DNA from 3 places in the Jejuibacter sp. L23 genome. Region 2 is predicted to be linked to each of the others. Evidence: riboswitches for the same ligand, from Rfam matches in the RefSeq annotation. Region 2 holds a riboswitch; each other region holds the start of a gene.
The links. A riboswitch is a leader RNA that binds a small molecule or an ion and turns the genes downstream of it on or off. The one in region 2 is predicted to bind thiamine pyrophosphate.
Positions count from the first base shown of each region.

Region 1: another riboswitch for thiamine pyrophosphate. It lies ahead of thiB (thiamine ABC transporter substrate binding subunit); the one in region 2 lies ahead of thiC (phosphomethylpyrimidine synthase ThiC).
Region 3: another riboswitch for thiamine pyrophosphate. It lies ahead of thiM (hydroxyethylthiazole kinase); the one in region 2 lies ahead of thiC (phosphomethylpyrimidine synthase ThiC).

Region 1 covers NZ_CP138199.1:866,305-872,269, forward strand. Annotated here, with positions in the region: gene SCU88_RS04020 (DedA family protein) at 1-406, shown strand, start outside; gene thiQ (thiamine ABC transporter ATP-binding protein ThiQ) at 375-1,094, opposite strand; gene thiP (thiamine/thiamine pyrophosphate ABC transporter permease ThiP) at 1,078-2,688, opposite strand; gene thiB (thiamine ABC transporter substrate binding subunit) at 2,664-3,647, opposite strand; TPP riboswitch at 3,678-3,766, opposite strand; gene sgrR (HTH-type transcriptional regulator SgrR) at 4,297-5,955, opposite strand.
Region 2 covers NZ_CP138199.1:303,370-309,334, forward strand. Annotated here, with positions in the region: gene thiE (thiamine phosphate synthase) at 1-451, opposite strand, end outside; gene thiC (phosphomethylpyrimidine synthase ThiC) at 451-2,349, opposite strand; TPP riboswitch at 2,434-2,542, opposite strand; gene rsd (sigma D regulator) at 2,602-3,102, opposite strand; gene nudC (NAD(+) diphosphatase) at 3,202-3,981, shown strand; gene SCU88_RS01420 (polymer-forming cytoskeletal protein) at 4,336-4,887, shown strand; gene hemE (uroporphyrinogen decarboxylase) at 5,018-5,965, shown strand, end outside.
Region 3 covers NZ_CP138199.1:3,578,664-3,584,628, reverse strand. Annotated here, with positions in the region: gene hisS (histidine--tRNA ligase) at 1-123, opposite strand, end outside; gene SCU88_RS17130 (amino acid permease) at 136-1,500, opposite strand; gene SCU88_RS17125 (histidine decarboxylase) at 1,697-2,833, opposite strand; gene hdcC (histidine-histamine antiporter) at 2,879-4,231, opposite strand; TPP riboswitch at 4,590-4,690, shown strand; gene thiM (hydroxyethylthiazole kinase) at 4,727-5,515, shown strand; gene thiD (bifunctional hydroxymethylpyrimidine kinase/phosphomethylpyrimidine kinase) at 5,512-5,965, shown strand, end outside.

The DNA of each region.
Region 1 (5,965 bases), 560 kb from region 2:
GACGCGGCCTCTGGTGCCGATGGTGGCTGGTATGCTGGAGCTGCCGGTACGCAAGTTTATCAGCCCCAATATCATTGGCTGCGTGCTCTGGCCGCCATTCTACTTCCTGCCCGGAATTCTGGCCGGCGCGGCCATTGATATCCCCGCTGGAATGGAAAGCGGCGCCTTTAAATGGTGGCTGCTGGCGGCGGCGCTGCTGCTGTGGTTGGCGGGGTGGCTGTGCTGGCGCTTGTGGCGTAGCGGTAAGGCGGCGAAGGATAAGCTAACGGCGTATCTGCCGCGTGGCCGACTGTTGTGGCTGGCGCCGCTTTGCGCGGCAGCGGCGATCGCCGTGACGTTGCGGGTGGCGCTCCACCCGCTGATGCCGGTTTATCTCAGGATCCTGGGTAAGGTGTTGGGGCTCTGATGCCAAGCGTGCGCGAGGCGCTGGCCTCGCCGCTTAATAACTGCGCCGTATCGCCGTCCCAGTAGATGCGGCCATCCACCACCACCAGGCTGCGAGGCGCTATCTGCGCGGCATCTTCCAGACTGTGCGATACCATCAGCAGGGTGAGCTGTCGGCTGCGGCAGATTTCATCCAGCAGGGCGAGCATCTCCTGGCGCAGAGCCGGATCGAGGGCGGAAAACGGCTCATCCAGCAGCAACAGAGGCTGCTGTCGGATAAGACAGCGCGCCAGGGCCGCCCGCTGGCGCTGGCCGCCGGAAAGCTCGCCAGGGCGCCTTTCCAGTAGCTCACCTATCGCCATCTGAGCGGCGATGCTCTCCACCTCTTTGCGCTGCTGCGCATTCAGCCGCAGGCCGGGATTCAGTCCCAGGCCGATGTTCTGGCGTACGCTGAGGTGCGGGAACAGATTGTGCTCCTGAAACAGCATCGAGACTGGTCGCTGGTCGGGCGCCGTATGGGTATGATCGGCGCCGTCAAGAACAATGCGGCCGCTGCCCGGCGTCAGAAAACCGGCAATCAGATTCAGAAGCGTGCTTTTTCCTGCGCCGCTGGGGCCGAGTATCGCCAGGCGCTCGCCGCGGGCGACCTGCAGGCTAAAGCGCATGGGCAGGTGATGATACAGCCAGGTTACATCAGTCAGTGTCAGCATGGCGCCCCGGTAATTTTTCCATCAGAGTGAACAGCGTCAGACAGAGCAGCAGGAGCAGTAGCGCGGTGACTGCGCCATCATCGCTACGGTAAGCGCCGATCTGCTGGTAGAGATAAAAAGGCAGTGTGCGGAAATCCTCATTGCCGAACAGCGCCACTACGCCAAAATCGCCAATCGACAGAACGCAGGCGAAGGCCAGCGCCTGGCCAAGAGGGCGCTTCAGGGCCCGTAGCTCGATAATCCTCAGACGGTGAATACCGCGGATGCCCAGCCCCTGACACAGCGGACCGTAGCGCTCAGCCAGATCGCGCATGGGATTTTCCAGCACTTTGAGGGCGTAAGGAATGGCCATCAGCGCATTGGTGAAGATAACGATAGCATCCGCTGATTCCGGCAGACCAACGGTGGCGTTAAGCAGCAGGAAGAAGCCGGTTGCCAGCACGATGCCTGGCATAGCGAGGATCAGCATGCCGCTCAGCTCCAGCGCCTGGCCCGCCAGCGGCTGCTTACGTAGCCTTAGCTCGCGGGAGCTCCAGAGCAGCATCAGGGTCAGTACGACACAAAGAAGACCAGCGGCGGTGGCTATTCGCAGTGAAGTCCAGACTGCCTGCCATAGCGCGCTCTGCTGGAGCAGACGCGGCAGGTCGCCGCGCAGGCCATCCACCACAATCGCCATCAGAGGCGGCAGCATCAACAGCAGGAGGAGTACGATCAGCAGCGAATCCAGCCCGCGAGAGAGCAGGGTGCTGTCGGGTGGTCGCCAGCCCGTCGCCATGGTGGCTCCACTGGGAATCGCTTTGCTAAAACGCTGGGCCAGCAGCATGAGCGCCAGGCAGCAGAATAGCTGAATAAGCGCCAGTAATGCCGCCCGGGCGGGATCGTAGTCATAGCTAAGGGCCTGGTAGATGGCCAGTTCGATGGTAGTGGCTTTTGGGCCGCCGCCCAGCGCCAGCACGGTGGCGAAGCTTGCGAAGCACAGCATAAAAATCAGGGCGGCGGTGGGGAAAATTTGACGTCGCAGCCAGGGCCATTCCACCAGACGGAACAGCGACCAGCCGCGTATCCCTAACTGAGCGGCAAGCCTGCGCTGTTCGCCGGGAATACCCTCCAGCGACTGGAGCAGCAGGCGGGTAGCCATCGGCAAATTAAAAAAGAGGTGCGCCAGCAGGATCCCCTGCAGGCCATAGGGCGAAAACGTCCAGTCGATGCCCAGCCACTGGCAGAGTTCGGCCAGCCAGCCCTGGCGGCCATAAACGGAAAGCAGGCCGAAAACCGCGACCAGCACCGGCAGCACCAGGGTCATGGCACAAAGCCGCAGCAGGAGCTGGCGCCCGGGAAAGCGGCGGCGCCACAGCGCCCGGGCCAGGGGAATGGCCGGGAGCACTGAGAACAATGCGGAAAGGAACGCCTGCCAGAAGGAAAAGCGCACCACGTGCCACAGATAGCTGTCCTGGAGCAGGGTACGGGGCGCGACGCCCGGTGCGCTGAACCACAGGGCGCCAAAGGCGGCCAGCGCCACGCCGAGCATCAATCCAGCGGCGAGCAGGCCAGGCCACAGCCAGCCGGGAATTAGCGGCTGAGGGCGCGCTGCCATTCACCGATCCAGGCGGCGCGCTGCTGGGCGACCTGTTGGGGGGTAAACTGTAACGTCTTTTGAGGTCGGGTCAGGCTGTTAAAGCCTTCAGGCAGAGCGACCTGGCTTACCGGATACATCCAGTTGCCGGTGGGAATGGTCTGCTGGAATTCCTTTGATACTACAAACTGCATAAACTTTTGGGCCAGCTCCGGCTGTTTGCTGCTTTTCAAACGGGCTGCGACCTCTACCTGCATATAGTGGCCTTCGCTAAAGTCGGCGGCGGCGTAGTTATCTTTGTGCTCTTCAATAAGCGAATAGGCCGGAGAGGTGGTGTAGCTGAGTACCAGATCCCCTTCACCTTTCAGAAACAGCCCCCAGGATTCGCTCCATCCCCGGGTCACGGTCACTGTCTTACTGGCCAGCTTCTGCCAGGCTTCGGGGGCCTGGTCGCCATAGACCTGCTTCATCCACAGCAGCATGCCCAGTCCGGGGGTACTGGTTCGGGGATCCTGATAGATAACGCGCCATTTCCTGTCGCTTTCCACCAGTTCTTTCAGGCTCTTAGGGGGATTCTTCAGGCGGTTTTTATCGTATACGAAAGCGAACCAGCCGTAGTCATAAGGGACGAAGGTCTCGTTTTGCCAGCCGCCCGGCAGAGTCAGGTGACGGGTATCCACGTCGCTTTTGGCGAACAGGCCACTTTGGGTTGCCGCCTCCAGCAGGTTGTTATCCAGCCCCAGCACCACATCCGCTTTGCTGTTTTTCCCTTCCATTCGCAGGCGGTTTAGCAGGGCGACGCCGTCTTCCAGCGCGACAAATTTAAGCTGGCAGTCGCAGTCGGCCTCGAAGGCCTTTTTAATGGCAGGGCCCGGGCCCCAGTCGGCGGCGAAAGAGTCATAGGTATAGACGGTGAGCTGCGGACCCGCGAAGGCGGGCAGGGCGACCAGCGTCAGCAGCACAGGCAGTTTGTTCAGCACTTTGCACTCCAGTATTGGGTGGCAAAGGATTTTGGGCGTGGCCTCAAATCCCTCCGCCGGTGTTATCCGGATCAGGTTCGACGGGTATCTCTCAGCTCGTGGCACCCCGTTGAGAATGGCCCACATTGTAATGAGTTAACGGGAGTAGCGAAAGGCGCGTGGGGGATTAAGGAAACCGCCCCTTACGGGGCGGCTACCGGGCTTACCTGCCTGGTACGACAATCGTCACTGAAAATGCGTTATGGGAGATATTCCATCCCCCATTTCCGGATGACAGCAGTGCACCAGAAACAACGATGACAATACAAAAGTACCGTTTCATTGTGCGGTCCTGACTATAGACCGCTTCACGACGTCACCGCCGGAAATATCGCCGTGAGTGCAAGCACCTTGGGTGTGCTTGCGTATACGGCCATTGGACATCCTTTTCCAGGTCCGGCGCCCGCTTGCTTAAGACGGTGAAAAGGCCCGACTGAATGGTACATCTCAAAGCCTCGAACAGATACTTGACTTTAGCGAAAAAGCGGCACAGTATGCAAAAACTTGGGTGTGCTTGCGTAACATTGGACACACAACCCTGCTGGAAGGGCCGCTTACCTGACCAGCACAAAAAAACCGCCGCCATGGCGGTTTTTTTGTGCCCGAAAACTTAAGCATCCGGCGGCGCGAACCAGGCGGATTTAAAGTCGAACCAGCCCAGGGTGTTCATCCGCAGACCACGCATACTGCGCTGGCCCTGGAGCATCAGCCAGTGGTGAATAAGCGGCTGGATCTCAAGGCTGGCAAGGCGCTGGCGGCACCATTCGGCCAGATCCAGTTCGCCAGCCCGCCAGCGGCGCGCATCTTCATGCCAGTCGCCGGGAATGCAGCGCTGGAGCAGCGGTACTTCGTACAGATGGGCAAACAGTGAAAACTCCAGCGGCAGGGTAAAATTGGCGCTGTTCAGCCAGATATCGCTGATATCGTCTCCTTTATGCCACTGGTCGTAGTCCACCTCTTTAACGATCAAACTCACTCCGCATTCGGCCAGCAACTGGTGAATAATACCGCCCAGAATCTGATGTTCGGCATGGTCGCGGTAGAAGGTCAGGGTGAGAGTATCAAGGTCAGCCGGTTTCTCGACGACCTCTGGCGGTTGGGCGTGGTGCCAGCGTGGTAGCAGCCCCCAGGCCGGGAACCAGTAACGCTGATATTGTTCACCGGCCCGGTAAATGAGACTGACAGGCGAGAGAATATGGTTCAGCCAGAGTTTAATGTCATCGCGACAACCGAGTGCCGAGCGGGCGTCGAACAAAATATAGTAGCACCCCTCTTCCAGTCGGCTCTCCACGGCTTTTTCGCTGTCGCCGCTGCCTTCCAGCTGTACTCCGCAGCTGAGATCCTCGCTAATTTCCGGCAATACCCAGAAATTCACTTCGTCGATGAGCGCCCGGTAACCGAAATAGTCATCGAAGGCATGGATTTTCAGCTGGTTATTGGTATTGCGCTCTACCGCATAGGGGCCGCTTCCCACCGGCTGGCGGGCGAAGTCTGGCATCTTGCGCCATTCCCTGGGCAGTACCATGGCGGCGGAATTGCCCATCAGCCAGGGGAGCCAGCGATCGGGCTGGTTAAGGTGGATATCGAGCGTCCAGGCGGTAGGGGAGTCGATACCCACAATATGAGCGTAAAGCGGTGTGGGATTGATGCGTTGCAGCGTGTCGATAACGTCCTGCATATCCAGTTCGCGGCCGTGATGAAAATGAATGCCGGGACGCAGGTAGAAACGCCAGTGCAGCGGCGAAAGTTGTTGCCAGTGGTGGGCGATATCCGCTTCGGCTTCCCCGTTTTCCTCATTTATGCGCGTCAGGCCGCTAAAAATTTGCCGCACCACGTGGCTTTCTGAACGGCGCAGTGCGGTTCCGGGCAGAAGATTTAACAGCGGGCGATAGTAGAGTACCCGTAAAATATGGCGCCCCTGGCGGAAACTGCGACCCAGATGAGAGACGATCATCTGGCGTACCGTCTGACGATCGCCCACCAACTGAAGCAGTTGTTCGATGCGATCCTGTTCCAGTAGATCTTCGGCCCGCTGCTGCTGGAGCGTCAGCCCGGTGTAGATAAAGGTGAGCCGGGAACGCCTTCCCCGACCGGCTTCCGCCTGCCAGGTGAGCCACCCTTTCTCTTGCATGGCGTTAAGCAGGGTGCGCATATGGCGGCGTGAACAGCTCAGCATCCGGGCAAGATCGTTGAGCGTGGTCTCCTGGGATTTGCCGTCGCAGCACTGCCACAGGCGGATAAACTGTTGTTGCAGGCGAGAGGAAGGCATAAAAGGGGAA
Region 2 (5,965 bases):
TAGCCAGTTGCTCCAGCCCCTGGGGGGCCGATGGCATTTGTTTGGTCTGGGTAGGAAAGACGTGGCCCAGCGCAATGTATGAAGGACGTACCGCCAGCGCGACATCGATTTCCATATCGTCATGGGTAGAGACGCCCAGCCGTAGCCCGGCGGCGCGGATCGCATCGAGATCGGTCTGCTCCAGATCCTCCTGACCAAGATGAACGCCGTACGCGCCATGCTTTATCGCCAGCCGCCAGTAATCGTTGATAAACAGCCGGGCGTTGTAGCGCTGTCCCAGGGCGATGGCGGCAATAATATCTGCCTCCACCTCGTCATCCTGTTTATCTTTAATGCGTAGCTGGATGGTACGCACACCCGCCTCCAGCAGGCGTGCGATCCAGTCAACGCTGTCCACTACCGGGTAGAGACCCAGGCGGAAGGGGACGGTGGGGAAATCGGGCTGGTACATTAGGCTTCCTCCTGACGAAGATAGATCTCGCCGCCTTTGGCGCGAAAGGTATTCGACATATCTTTCATTCCTTCGGCGATCTCCTGCTGTGCCGCATAGTCGCGAACTTCCTGGGTGATTTTCATCGAGCAGAATTTCGGGCCGCACATGGAACAGAAGTGCGCCACCTTACCGGATTCCTGGGGCAGGGTTTCGTCGTGATAAGCGCGGGCGGTAAAGGGATCGAGTGCCAGGTTGAACTGATCTTCCCAGCGGAATTCGAAGCGCGCTTTGGACATAGCGTTGTCGCGGATCTGAGCGCCGGGGTGTCCCTTGGCCAGATCGGCGGCGTGCGCGGCGATCTTATAGGTAATCAACCCCTGCCGGACGTCCTCTTTATTCGGCAGACCAAGGTGCTCTTTCGGCGTGACGTAGCAGAGCATGGCGCAACCGAACCAGCCAATCATGGCGGCGCCGATGCCGGAGGTAAAGTGGTCGTAACCCGGCGCGATATCGGTGGTGAGCGGCCCCAGCGTGTAGAATGGCGCTTCATGGCAGTGCTCCAGCTCTTCGGTCATATTGCGGCGGATCATCTGCATCGGCACATGGCCGGGGCCTTCAATCATCACCTGGACGTCGTACTCCCAGGCGATTTTGGTCAGCTCGCCCAGGGTATGCAGTTCGGCGAACTGGGCTTCGTCGTTGGCGTCCTGAATTGAACCGGGCCGCAGGCCATCGCCCAGCGACAGCGAAACATCATAGGCGGCACAGATCTCACAGATTTCGCGGAAGTGCTGGTACAGAAAGCTTTCCTGATGATGCGACAGACACCACTTGGCCATAATGGAGCCGCCGCGCGAAACGATACCCGTCAGGCGTTTGGCGGTCATTGGTACGTAGCGTAGCAGGACGCCCGCATGAATCGTAAAGTAGTCGACGCCCTGTTCCGCCTGCTCCAGCAGCGTATCGCGGAACATTTCCCAGTTCAGATCTTCGGCAACGCCGTTCACTTTCTCCAGCGCCTGATAGATGGGCACCGTACCGATAGGAACCGGGCTGTTTCGCAGGATCCATTCACGGGTTTCGTGGATATAGCGGCCGGTGGAAAGGTCCATCACGGTATCTGCACCCCAGCGGGTGGCCCAGACCAGTTTTTCCACCTCCTCTTCAATGGAAGAGGTCACCGCAGAGTTGCCGATGTTGGCGTTGATTTTCACCAGAAAATTGCGGCCGATAATCATCGGCTCGGATTCCGGGTGGTTAATATTTGCAGGGATAATTGCCCGCCCGGCGGCCACTTCGTCGCGTACGAATTCCGGGGTGATGTCCTGCGGCAGATGGGCGCCGAAGCTTTCTCCCGGATGCTGCTGGCGCAGTATCTCGCCGCGGATGCGCTCGCGGCCCATATTTTCACGCAGGGCGATAAATTCCATCTCTGGCGTGACGATGCCCTGGCGGGCGTAATGCAACTGGGTGACCCGCTTGCCGGCAAGGGCGCGGCGCGGAGGCAGCAGACCGGTAAAGCGCAGCTCGTCCAGGCCATCGTCCGCCAGACGGGCTTTGGTATAGCTGGAACTGCGATCGTCGAGCAGCGCGGTATCGCTGCGTGCGTCTATCCACGGCTGGCGCAACTTCGCCAGCCCTTCGCGGACGTTAATCGAAATATCCGGATCGCCGTAAGGGCCGGAGGTATCGTAGACCGGCACCGGTTCGTTCTCTTCGTATTGCGGGTTGGCTTTATCTCCGCCGGTAAGCGTTGGGCTCATCCGAATTTCGCGCATGGGAACGCGGATGTCCTGACGGGAGCCGGTCAGATAGATACGGTGGGAGTTGGGAAAATTGGTGCCTTCCAGAGTATCGATAAACTGCTGGGCGGCGGCGCGCTGTTCACGGCGATTAGGTTTTGTTGATACAGACATAGCTCGTTCCGGTTTTTTAGTGACTGGAAGTGGCTTGTCAGAACGACGGAAGGAGTAACAGGCACGGGCGCAGGTGCGCGCGTAGATGAAATTACTCTTGTTCCCTTCGCAGGTTTTAACCTGATCAGGTTCCGCGGATCCCGAATTAACGGTCTCAGCCCGTGCATGGCACTGGGCACTCCGACAAGATAAAAGGCCTGCTCCGTATCATCGGGCAGGCCTTATGTAAACTACGCGTTAATGAATGGGAACTCAAGCCGGTCGGGCAAAATGTCCGCAATCGTTAGCACTGTCCAGGCTGTCGCCCAGCGCCAGAACGATCAGACTATCCTCCAGCGTGAAACGAGACGCCATAGATTCTCCAAGCTTTGACAGCACCTGGTGGAACTCCAGACAGTTATCATGATCGATGGCGATCTCCAGATGTGAATCGTAATAATCCATGATCTGTTGAGTATTCGCTTCCAGCTGTGTCCAGAGCTGCCCGGCGGAGGTGCGGGGCTCTCCCTCTTCCATTTCGCGGATAATGCGTTCATAAATATTGAAATGGCCGCAGGAGAGATAATCCACCAGACGCTGGCAGAAATCGTCCAGCGCCATCTCGTCCAGTGCAGAGAGCGATCCTTTGCCAGGTTTGATCCCAACCAGGTTGTAATAAGCCACTAACAGCTGTTTGCGATCCTGCAGTAAACGATCGATCAACTCATTACAACCACCAACGCGCTCTGCCAGTCTTTCCAGTTGGTTTAGCATGATTGACTCCGTGAGTTATATGATTAAAACGCTAAGTAACCTGGAATGTAAAAACAATGTTAAAAGAGTGCCAGTGAAGCCGAGGTCGTGCAAGAGATTATGGAACATACAGTAGAAAAATTAGACTATGGTTGGTGGTTCGTCAGCCATCAACAGAAATTATGGTTGCCGCAGGGGGAACTTCCGCACGGTCACGCACAGCAGTTTGGGCTGGTGGGTTGCGCTGCGCTGCAGGTTGGTAGCTGGCAGGGAGAGCCTGCCTGGTTGGTGGTGCAGGAGCGTTCGCGTGATATGGGATCGGTGCGTCAGTTGATTGATGAGGATCCTGCACTGTTTCAACTGGCCGGACGCGCCGTACAGCTGGCAGAATTTTATCGTTCCCACCGTTTTTGTGGTTACTGCGGGCACAGCATGCATCCCAGTAAAACGGAGTGGGCAATGCTGTGTAACAACTGCCGGGAGCGTTATTATCCGCAGATCGCCCCTTGCATTATTGTGGCGATTCGCGATCGCGACAAGATCCTGTTGGCCCAACATAATCGTCACCGAAATGGCCTTTATACCGTACTGGCGGGGTTTGTTGAGGTAGGGGAAACCCTGGAGCAGGCGGTGGCGCGGGAAGTCATGGAAGAGAGCGGCATTCAGATTAAAAACCTGCGTTATATCTCCTCTCAACCCTGGCCATTTCCTCAGTCGCTGATGACGGCCTTTATGGCGGATTACGATAGTGGGGAATTGGTTGTCGATCGCAGCGAGCTGCTTGATGCTAGCTGGTATCGTTACGACCAGTTGCCGCTATTGCCGCCTCCGGGGACAGTGGCCCGACGTTTGATCGAGGATACTGTCGCGCTGTGTCGGGCCGAGCACGAACAAGACTGAGCTGTGTTGTGATGCGCCGGTCAGAATGATATATAAACAGAGTTATTTATGATTCCCCACTAAAGTATTTCTCCTTCTGGTCGATCCTGATTAGAAGGGGGACTATCTCGTGTATTCAGAATGGGTCGTTGAAATAAGCGCGCAGGGGACAGGATTGAGTTGCCAGGGGAAAAGGATATGCCCGGAAAACTAACGCAATGCTGTTTATACGGTATCTGGCTGGCCTGGCTGAGTGCCATTGTTTGCTACGTCATGGCGCATGACGCGCTACTGATCATTTCCATTACGCTACTGGCAGGTCTTTGTTTCATTTTATTGACCTCAAAATTCTTTTCAGGAAGGAGAACGTTCAGGATGTTTAATTTTAGCAAGAGCGATGAGAAAACGGATTCTCAGAATACGGTAACAAAATCGCTGCCAGTTGAAAGCCGTCCGAAAATGGAACTGCCGCCGTCGGAAGGGCGCGTGGTCAGGGAAACGGTGATTACGCCAGATACGGTGCTGAGTGGCTCAGTATCCAGCGAGTCGGATATCGTGATCGATGGCACTGTTGAAGGGGATATCAGCAGCCAGAAGAGCGTGCGGATCGATAACCATGGCAATATCACCGGTAATGTTGTGGGCCATAAGGTCGTGGTCAACGGCTATCTGAAGGGAACCTGTCGGGGGCACAGCGTGGTGATTATGGCCCGTGGGCGTGTGGAAGGGGACATTTTCGCGCATGAGTTATCGATTGAGCGCGGCGGTATTTTTAGTGGTAGTTCACACCACGTTGAGGCGGTGACCGACAATAATACGTCGGCCCAGAACACACTTCCGGCACTGGCCAGTGAAGATAATGTGATTACGCCTGAGTTTATCGGCAAAGAGACGCCAGAAGAGAAAAAAATCCGGCGAAACAAGTGAAAGTCATAAAAACGGCCCACACTCAGGTGTGGGCCGTTTTTCATTCCATGACCTGCCGGGGGATATCCGTGCATCCGCCTGGCTGGAAATGCGTGTTAATCTATGGCGACCACTTGTAAGGAAAACGCTGATGACCGAACTGAAAAACGATCGATATCTGCGCGCGTTGTTGCGCCAGCCGGTGGACGTAACGCCGGTATGGATGATGAGGCAGGCGGGGCGCTATCTTCCGGAATATAAAGCCACCCGCGCGCAGGCCGGGGACTTTATGTCGCTGTGTAAAAATCCGGAGCTGGCCTGCGAAGTTACCCTGCAGCCGTTGCGCCGCTTTGACCTGGACGCGGCAATTCTGTTTTCCGACATTCTGACCGTTCCGGACGCCATGGGACTCGGCCTGTATTTTGAAGCGGGAGAAGGGCCGCGCTTTTCGCACCCGGTGCGTAGCCGGGCCGATGTCGATAGGTTGCCGGTACCGGATCCCGAGCAGGAACTTGGCTACGTGATGGATGCCGTGCGCACCATTCGTCGCGGCCTGCAGGGTAGCGTCCCGCTTATCGGTTTTTCCGGCAGCCCCTGGACCCTGGCTACCTACATGGTGGAAGGCAGCAGCAGCAAGGCGTTTACCATTATCAAAAAGATGATGTATGCCGACCCCGAGGCGCTGCATCGCCTGCTGGATAAACTGGCCCGGAGTGTCACGCTGTATCTCAATGCCCAGATTCGCGCGGGCGCGCAGTCGGTGATGATTTTCGATACCTGGGGCGGCGCGCTGACCGGGCGTGATTATCTGCAGTTCTCCCTGAATTACATGCACAAGATTATCGATGGTTTGCAGCGTGAAAACGAAGGTCGCCGCGTGCCGGTGACGCTGTTTACCAAAGGGGGAGGCCAGTGGCTGGAAGCCATGGCCCAAACCGGCTGTGATGCGCTGGGGCTGGACTGGAGCACGGATATCGCCGATGCCCGACGCCGGGTAGGGGATAAGGTCGCGCTACAGGGGAATATGGATCCTTCCATTCTCTATGGCTCTGCGGAGCGCATTGAGCAGGAGGTTGCCGACATCCTTGCAGGATTCGGT
Region 3 (5,965 bases), 2.0 Mb from region 2:
GCGCATTTCCTGATAGCCGTAGCGGAAGGCCATATGGCGAAATTTACCCTCCAGCCATTGCCACATGGGTGTTTCATCCGGCAGGACATCACGCATTCCACGTATTGCGCGTAACTTGATCATACAGATTCCTTTTTATTGATGAGAACCAGGCGCCGGCAGTAGCAGGGGAGAGGCGGTTCTCTCCCGTCGCTGCCGGCGTACGATATACAACAGGTAAAGAGGGATTGTGGCGATTTGTAGCAAAACGCCGCACAACAGGGCGCGTGACTGTCCGGACAGTATCGCGCCCGCAATAAATGCAAAGGCGGTCAGGCTCAACAGGCAGTAACCGTAAAATCCGCCGCCGCGGTAACGGTCTTTCATCACCATCATTCCAGGTAGCGCCAGGGCGGCGAAGGCATAAGGAAAAAGGCTGGCCGCGACGGCCAGAACAATGACGTTTCTGAACTGACTTTGCAGGCTCGCCGACAGCGTCAGCAGTAGCACCAGGGTCATCAGGATAGCGGTAAAGATCAGCGCGACCCAGGGCACGCCGTAACGATTCGTGCGGGCGAAGATCGGGGGAAAAATGCCTGACTCTGCCGCGGCGCGGGGAACTTCGGTTTGCAGAATCTGCCAGCCGGGCATGGCGCCCAGGCAGGCGATAATGGCCGCTGCGGAGATAAGCTGCCCGGCGCCGGTGCCCCAGATGGCCCGCGCGGTATCGGCGAAGGGCGAAGCCGATGCCGTAAGCGTTGCGTGGGGCAGAATTCCCATAATCACGTTAGTGGAGCTGGCATAGCACAGACCGGTAATGGCCAGCCCGCACAGGGTCGCCAGCGGCACCGTGCGATCCGGTTTTTCCACCTGGCTGCGGGAAACTGAAGCAGATTCCACCCCCAGAAAGCCCCACAGAGAAATCACCGCCGCATTAATGATGGCATGGCCGTCCGACTGGCCGCTCAGATTCCAGGCGGCCCGATAGATGTGGAGATCGAAGTGGCGCCAGCCCAGTAAACCGATGCTGAGAATCGCCGCGACCATGCAGCCGCCGGTAATAAGTTGCGCTTTACCTACCAGCTTTGCGCCGCGCAGCCCCAGCAGTACCGCCAGCCACAGCAGGGCGATACAGGCCAGCGCGCCGTAAAGCGGGTGGAGCAAAACGGGGAAAAAGAAAGAGAGATAACCCACGCCTGCCAGCAGCAGAGCGCAGTTGCCGACCCAGGTAGCCAGCCAGTAAAACAGCGTCATTTGCAGGCCGATAAAAGGGCCAAAACAGTAATGAATGCTGGCGATAATGCCGCCATTATGTGGGAAGAGGGCGTTCATCTTGTTAAAGATGAGCGCCAGGCAGAGGATGACCAGGAAGGTCAGCGCCCATCCCCATACTGAGACCGAACCGATTTGCCCAAGGGTGGTGGGCAGCATAAAGACGCCGCTACCCATCATATTGGACGCCGTCATGACAGTCAGCGCCAGCAGCCCCATGCGGTGCGAAGTTGAGCGGTTTTCATCCATATCATTTTTTGTCCCGACGCAGTGAGGTGAAAGGACTGGCAGGTTGCGAACGCCGCTCTCGCAGATGTTGCTTTACCCGGGTAAAGCGTTTAGCGTGAACGGGGCTCGTAGCGAGCCGGATGCGCCACTGGTAACGGTTGGCTCTGGTGCCAGTGGCGCGTTTGCGTGAAGGGTGGTGAGGAATCACCACCCTTTTTTACGCCGCACGGGCGTTGAGATCGGCGATAACATCGTCGATCAGAGCGTCTACCTTGCTGGTATCCAGGTGGTGTCCGGAAGCGATCAGGTGAGCGACGTCGCCCGATGTCGCCAGGCAGTGTTTTTTCCATACCGCTTCTGACGGGCAGGGGAAGACCACGGTAATGGAGTTCTTATTACGCCAGGCGTTAACGCCTGCGGCCTGGAAGCGATCGACCGCGTACTGCGCGATGTCAAGGCAGTGGCGAATACGGCGCTGCCAGTCGGCGAGGGTGTGGCTGCGGACCGCCTCCCACATCATCAGCGGGGTATGGCCGTTACGGGAGCCGGTGATGGTTTTGTCGTGGGCTGATATATAGTCGATTTCAACGCTGATTAAATCGACGTTTTTACGCCGCGCCACGACGATCCCGCAGGGAATGGGGCAGCCGATCATCTTATGGCCGGAAACGCCGATAGAGTCGATGCCGTCGGCAAAAGTAAAGGGCTGGGGGTCGTCAACGAAGGGCAGAATCATGCCGCTCAGCGCTGCATCAGCGTGCAGATAGTAGTCTTCCCGGGCGATGCCCGCTTCCTTCAGGCGCTGCTGGATGATAGCGATATTATCGACTGCGCCACGCACCGTAGTGCCAATATTGGCGAAAATAATCGGATGCCGCTCGCCGTCGGCGGCGATTTTATGCATCAGATCGTCGTAGTCCATCTCGCCGTTAGGCTGGGATTCCACCACCCGCGACTTAATGCGCAGCAGCTTAACGATCTTGGCGACCGAATAGTGGGTATCTTTGGAATAGTACAGGGTGCCATCCGGGAACAGTTCGCGACCCAGATAACAGCCGAACATATTGCCTTCGGTGCCGCCGTTGGTCACGTAGCCCCAGCTTTCCTCAAACGGAATTTTGAACAGCTGGGCAAAATATTCCATCACTTCTTTTTCAAATTCGAAAGAGTTCAGAAGGTAGTTACAATATTCCGCCCAGTCGCCACAGTTATTAATGGAAAAACGCATAAATCTTTCCAGAATGGTGTAATCGAAATCGGCGGATTCCGGGTAACCAATATTGAAATACTGGTTCTTAACACAATATGACCAAAACGCATCGAGTTTATTCTGATCTGCGATGGATAGTGTCATTTTATTTCTCCTTTTCAAGCATAACGTTTAATGACGAACTGACGTTCAGACTTTCTTATCCAGATAAAGCACTCTTTCGCCTTTCTTACTGCGGCCAGCGGCCACGAAGCAGAACAGGGGAATGGTTACCATCATCATCACCACGCCCCAGAACATGGAGTCTGTGCCGGAGCCCAACAGGGCAAAGATGCTGTAAATCATGCCGATAACCACCATCACGCAATAAAACATAAAGCTGCGACCGCGATTTAATTTCTTCGAGACCATAATGATCGGCAGGGAAATCAGGGCGTACATATAGGGCAGCAGCGAAGCGAAGACCGACATCAGAATCACCACTTCAAACTGCTTCGCCAGGTTAGGGGAGGCGGTCATCATTAACACCAGGCTCATCAGTACGCCGGTGAAAATCAGGCTCTTCATTGGCACGTCGCGCTTATTGGTATCGGCGAAGAACTGCGGGAACAGGCCCTGCTGGGCACCGGCGCGGGGGCCTTCAGACTGCAGGATCAGCCAGCCGGAGATCGAGCCGAAGCAGGCGATAATACTGAGCGCTGAAGCGATGTTGCCGGCGGTCTTGCCGAACATATAGCGCGCGGCGTCGGCAAAGGGCGCGGCGGAGTTAACCAGCTCGCTGTGCGGCACCAGGCCCATAATCACCGAGCAACTGCCCACATAGCAGACCGAGGCAATCAACAGTCCGTACACCGTCGCTTTGGGTACGGTCTTTTCCGGATTGTCCACCTGGCCGGTAGAAACCACAGCCGATTCAACGCCCAGGAATCCCCACAGCGCAATGGATGCGGCAGAGATAATCGCCGAGCTGTCGCTGCGGCCTGTGCCGTTATACACTTCGGTAAACATATGCGGATCAAACCAGAACCAGCCTACGGCGCCGACGCCCAGCACCACCAGCAGCATACAGCTTGCGGTAAATGACTGGGCGCGGCTGGCAGTTCTGGCGCCGAAGCTTGCCAGTACGACAAAGGCCCACAAAATAACGATGGCGGCAATACTGCTGTACATCGGATTTTTTAATTCCGGGAAGAAATAACTTAAATATCCCACCCCGGCGACCAGCAGGGCCACATTGCCCACCCAGGCGCTAATCCAGTAGCAGACGGTGGTTTGAAAACCAATAAATGGACCAAATGCATCGCTGGCATAAGCGACAATCCCGCCGGTGCGCGGCGTAATTAAACTGGTTTTGGCAAATACCAGCGCCAGAGCGATAACACCGACAATAGTGAGCACCCAACCCCACAGCGAGATATAACCAACGCCGGCAAGGTTGGTGGGCAACATAAATACGCCGGAGCCCATCATATTTGAGGCGGTAACCAGCGTAAGGGCGACCACTCCCATTTTATGAGCTGAGCCTGAGCTAACCGATCCCATAATATTTTTCCTTATTGAGAAACAGACATGAAATAAGCGTTATAACCAGTGCTTTTCTGCCGATTCTAGGATGGGAAGGGGGGTAAATTTTGACAATGATCACTTTTCGCCTGGCTGGCATACAATAACGATGCGCAAATTGCTGCTTATTTGAACAATGATTTGGATATTGACTCCGTCCCCTTTTTTTTGAACAGGAACGGCTGCCTGAAGAGCCAGCGCTTATTCTCAGGCTAAACCGGAGAATCGGTCTGAATAATTGGTGATTTCTGTGGCCACAAATGCGTTTACAGCGCCATTGTTACCTTTTATCATGGCGGCTGATTAAAGGAATTAAAGAAAACTAATTCCTTTAAAATCAAATGACTCGGGGTGCTCCGCCGACTGGATGCGGGGCTGAGAAAGACCCGTTGACCTGATCCGGATAGTGCCGGCGTAGGGAAGTCAGATGCCCGTACCGGTATCCCTCTTCTTCGCGCCGGGCGGGAGTTCACCATGCAATCTGATCCACTGTGCAGCGACGCTGTCTTGCAGACGCTGCATCACCTTCGTACCACTTCGCCGTTGGTCCACTGTATGACCAACGATGTGGTACAGACCTTTACCGCTAACGTTTTGCTGGCCCTTGGCGCCTCGCCTGCCATGGTGGTAGATGAGCAAGAGGCGGCACAGTTTAGCGCTATCGCCAGCGCACTCCTGGTCAACGTCGGAACCCTGACTCGCGAACGTGCTCGTGCCATGCGCGCCGCCATCGACAGCGCCCGTGAGGCGCAGCGCCCGTGGGTGCTCGACCCGGTGGCTGTGGGGGGGCTGACGCTGCGTAGCGACTTCGCCCAGGAGGTACTGGCGCTTCAGCCTGCCGCAATTCGCGGCAATGGATCGGAAATTCTGGCGCTGGCCGGGGGTCAGGGCGGGGGACGCGGCGTCGACAGCACCGACAGTGCCCGGGTTGCGCTGCCTGCGGCCCGCCATCTGGCCCGTGAGAGCGGCGTGGTAGTGGCGGTGACCGGCGAGATAGATTATATCACCGACGGCGAACGCACTCTGGAGGTGCCCGGCGGCGATATTATGCTGACCCGGGTGGTTGGAACCGGCTGTGCGCTCTCCGCGGTGGTAGCGGCCTGCTGCGCTCTGCCGGGGGAGAGGCTGGAAAATGTCGCCGCCGGTTGCCGGATAATGGCCCGCGCCGGGGAAATGGCGGTTACCCGCAGTCAGGGACCGGGGAGTTTTGTCCCGCAGTTTCTGGATGCGTTATGGCAACTGGATGCGGAGGCGCTGGTATGAAACGGATTAATGCTCTGACCATTGCCGGCACCGACCCCAGCGGTGGTGCAGGTATCCAGGCGGACCTGAAAGCTTTTTCTGCGTTGGGCGCCTATGGCGCCAGTGTGATAACCGCGCTGGTGGCCCAGAATACCTGCGGCGTGCAGTCGGTCTATCGTATCGAGCCGGATTTTGTGGCGGCGCAGCTCGATTCGGTGTTCAGCGATCTGCGCATCGATACGGTGAAGATCGGCATGCTGGCGGAAACCGATATCGTTGAAGCGGTAGCGGAACGCCTGGCGTACTGGCAGCCGCACACCGTGGTGCTGGATACCGTGATGCTGGCTAAAAGCGGCGATCCGCTGCTGTCGCCATCGGCGGTCTCAGTGATGCGCGAACATCTGCTGCCGCGAGTATCGTTAATCACCCCCAATCTGCCAGAGGCGGCAGCGCTGCTGGAAGCGCCGATGG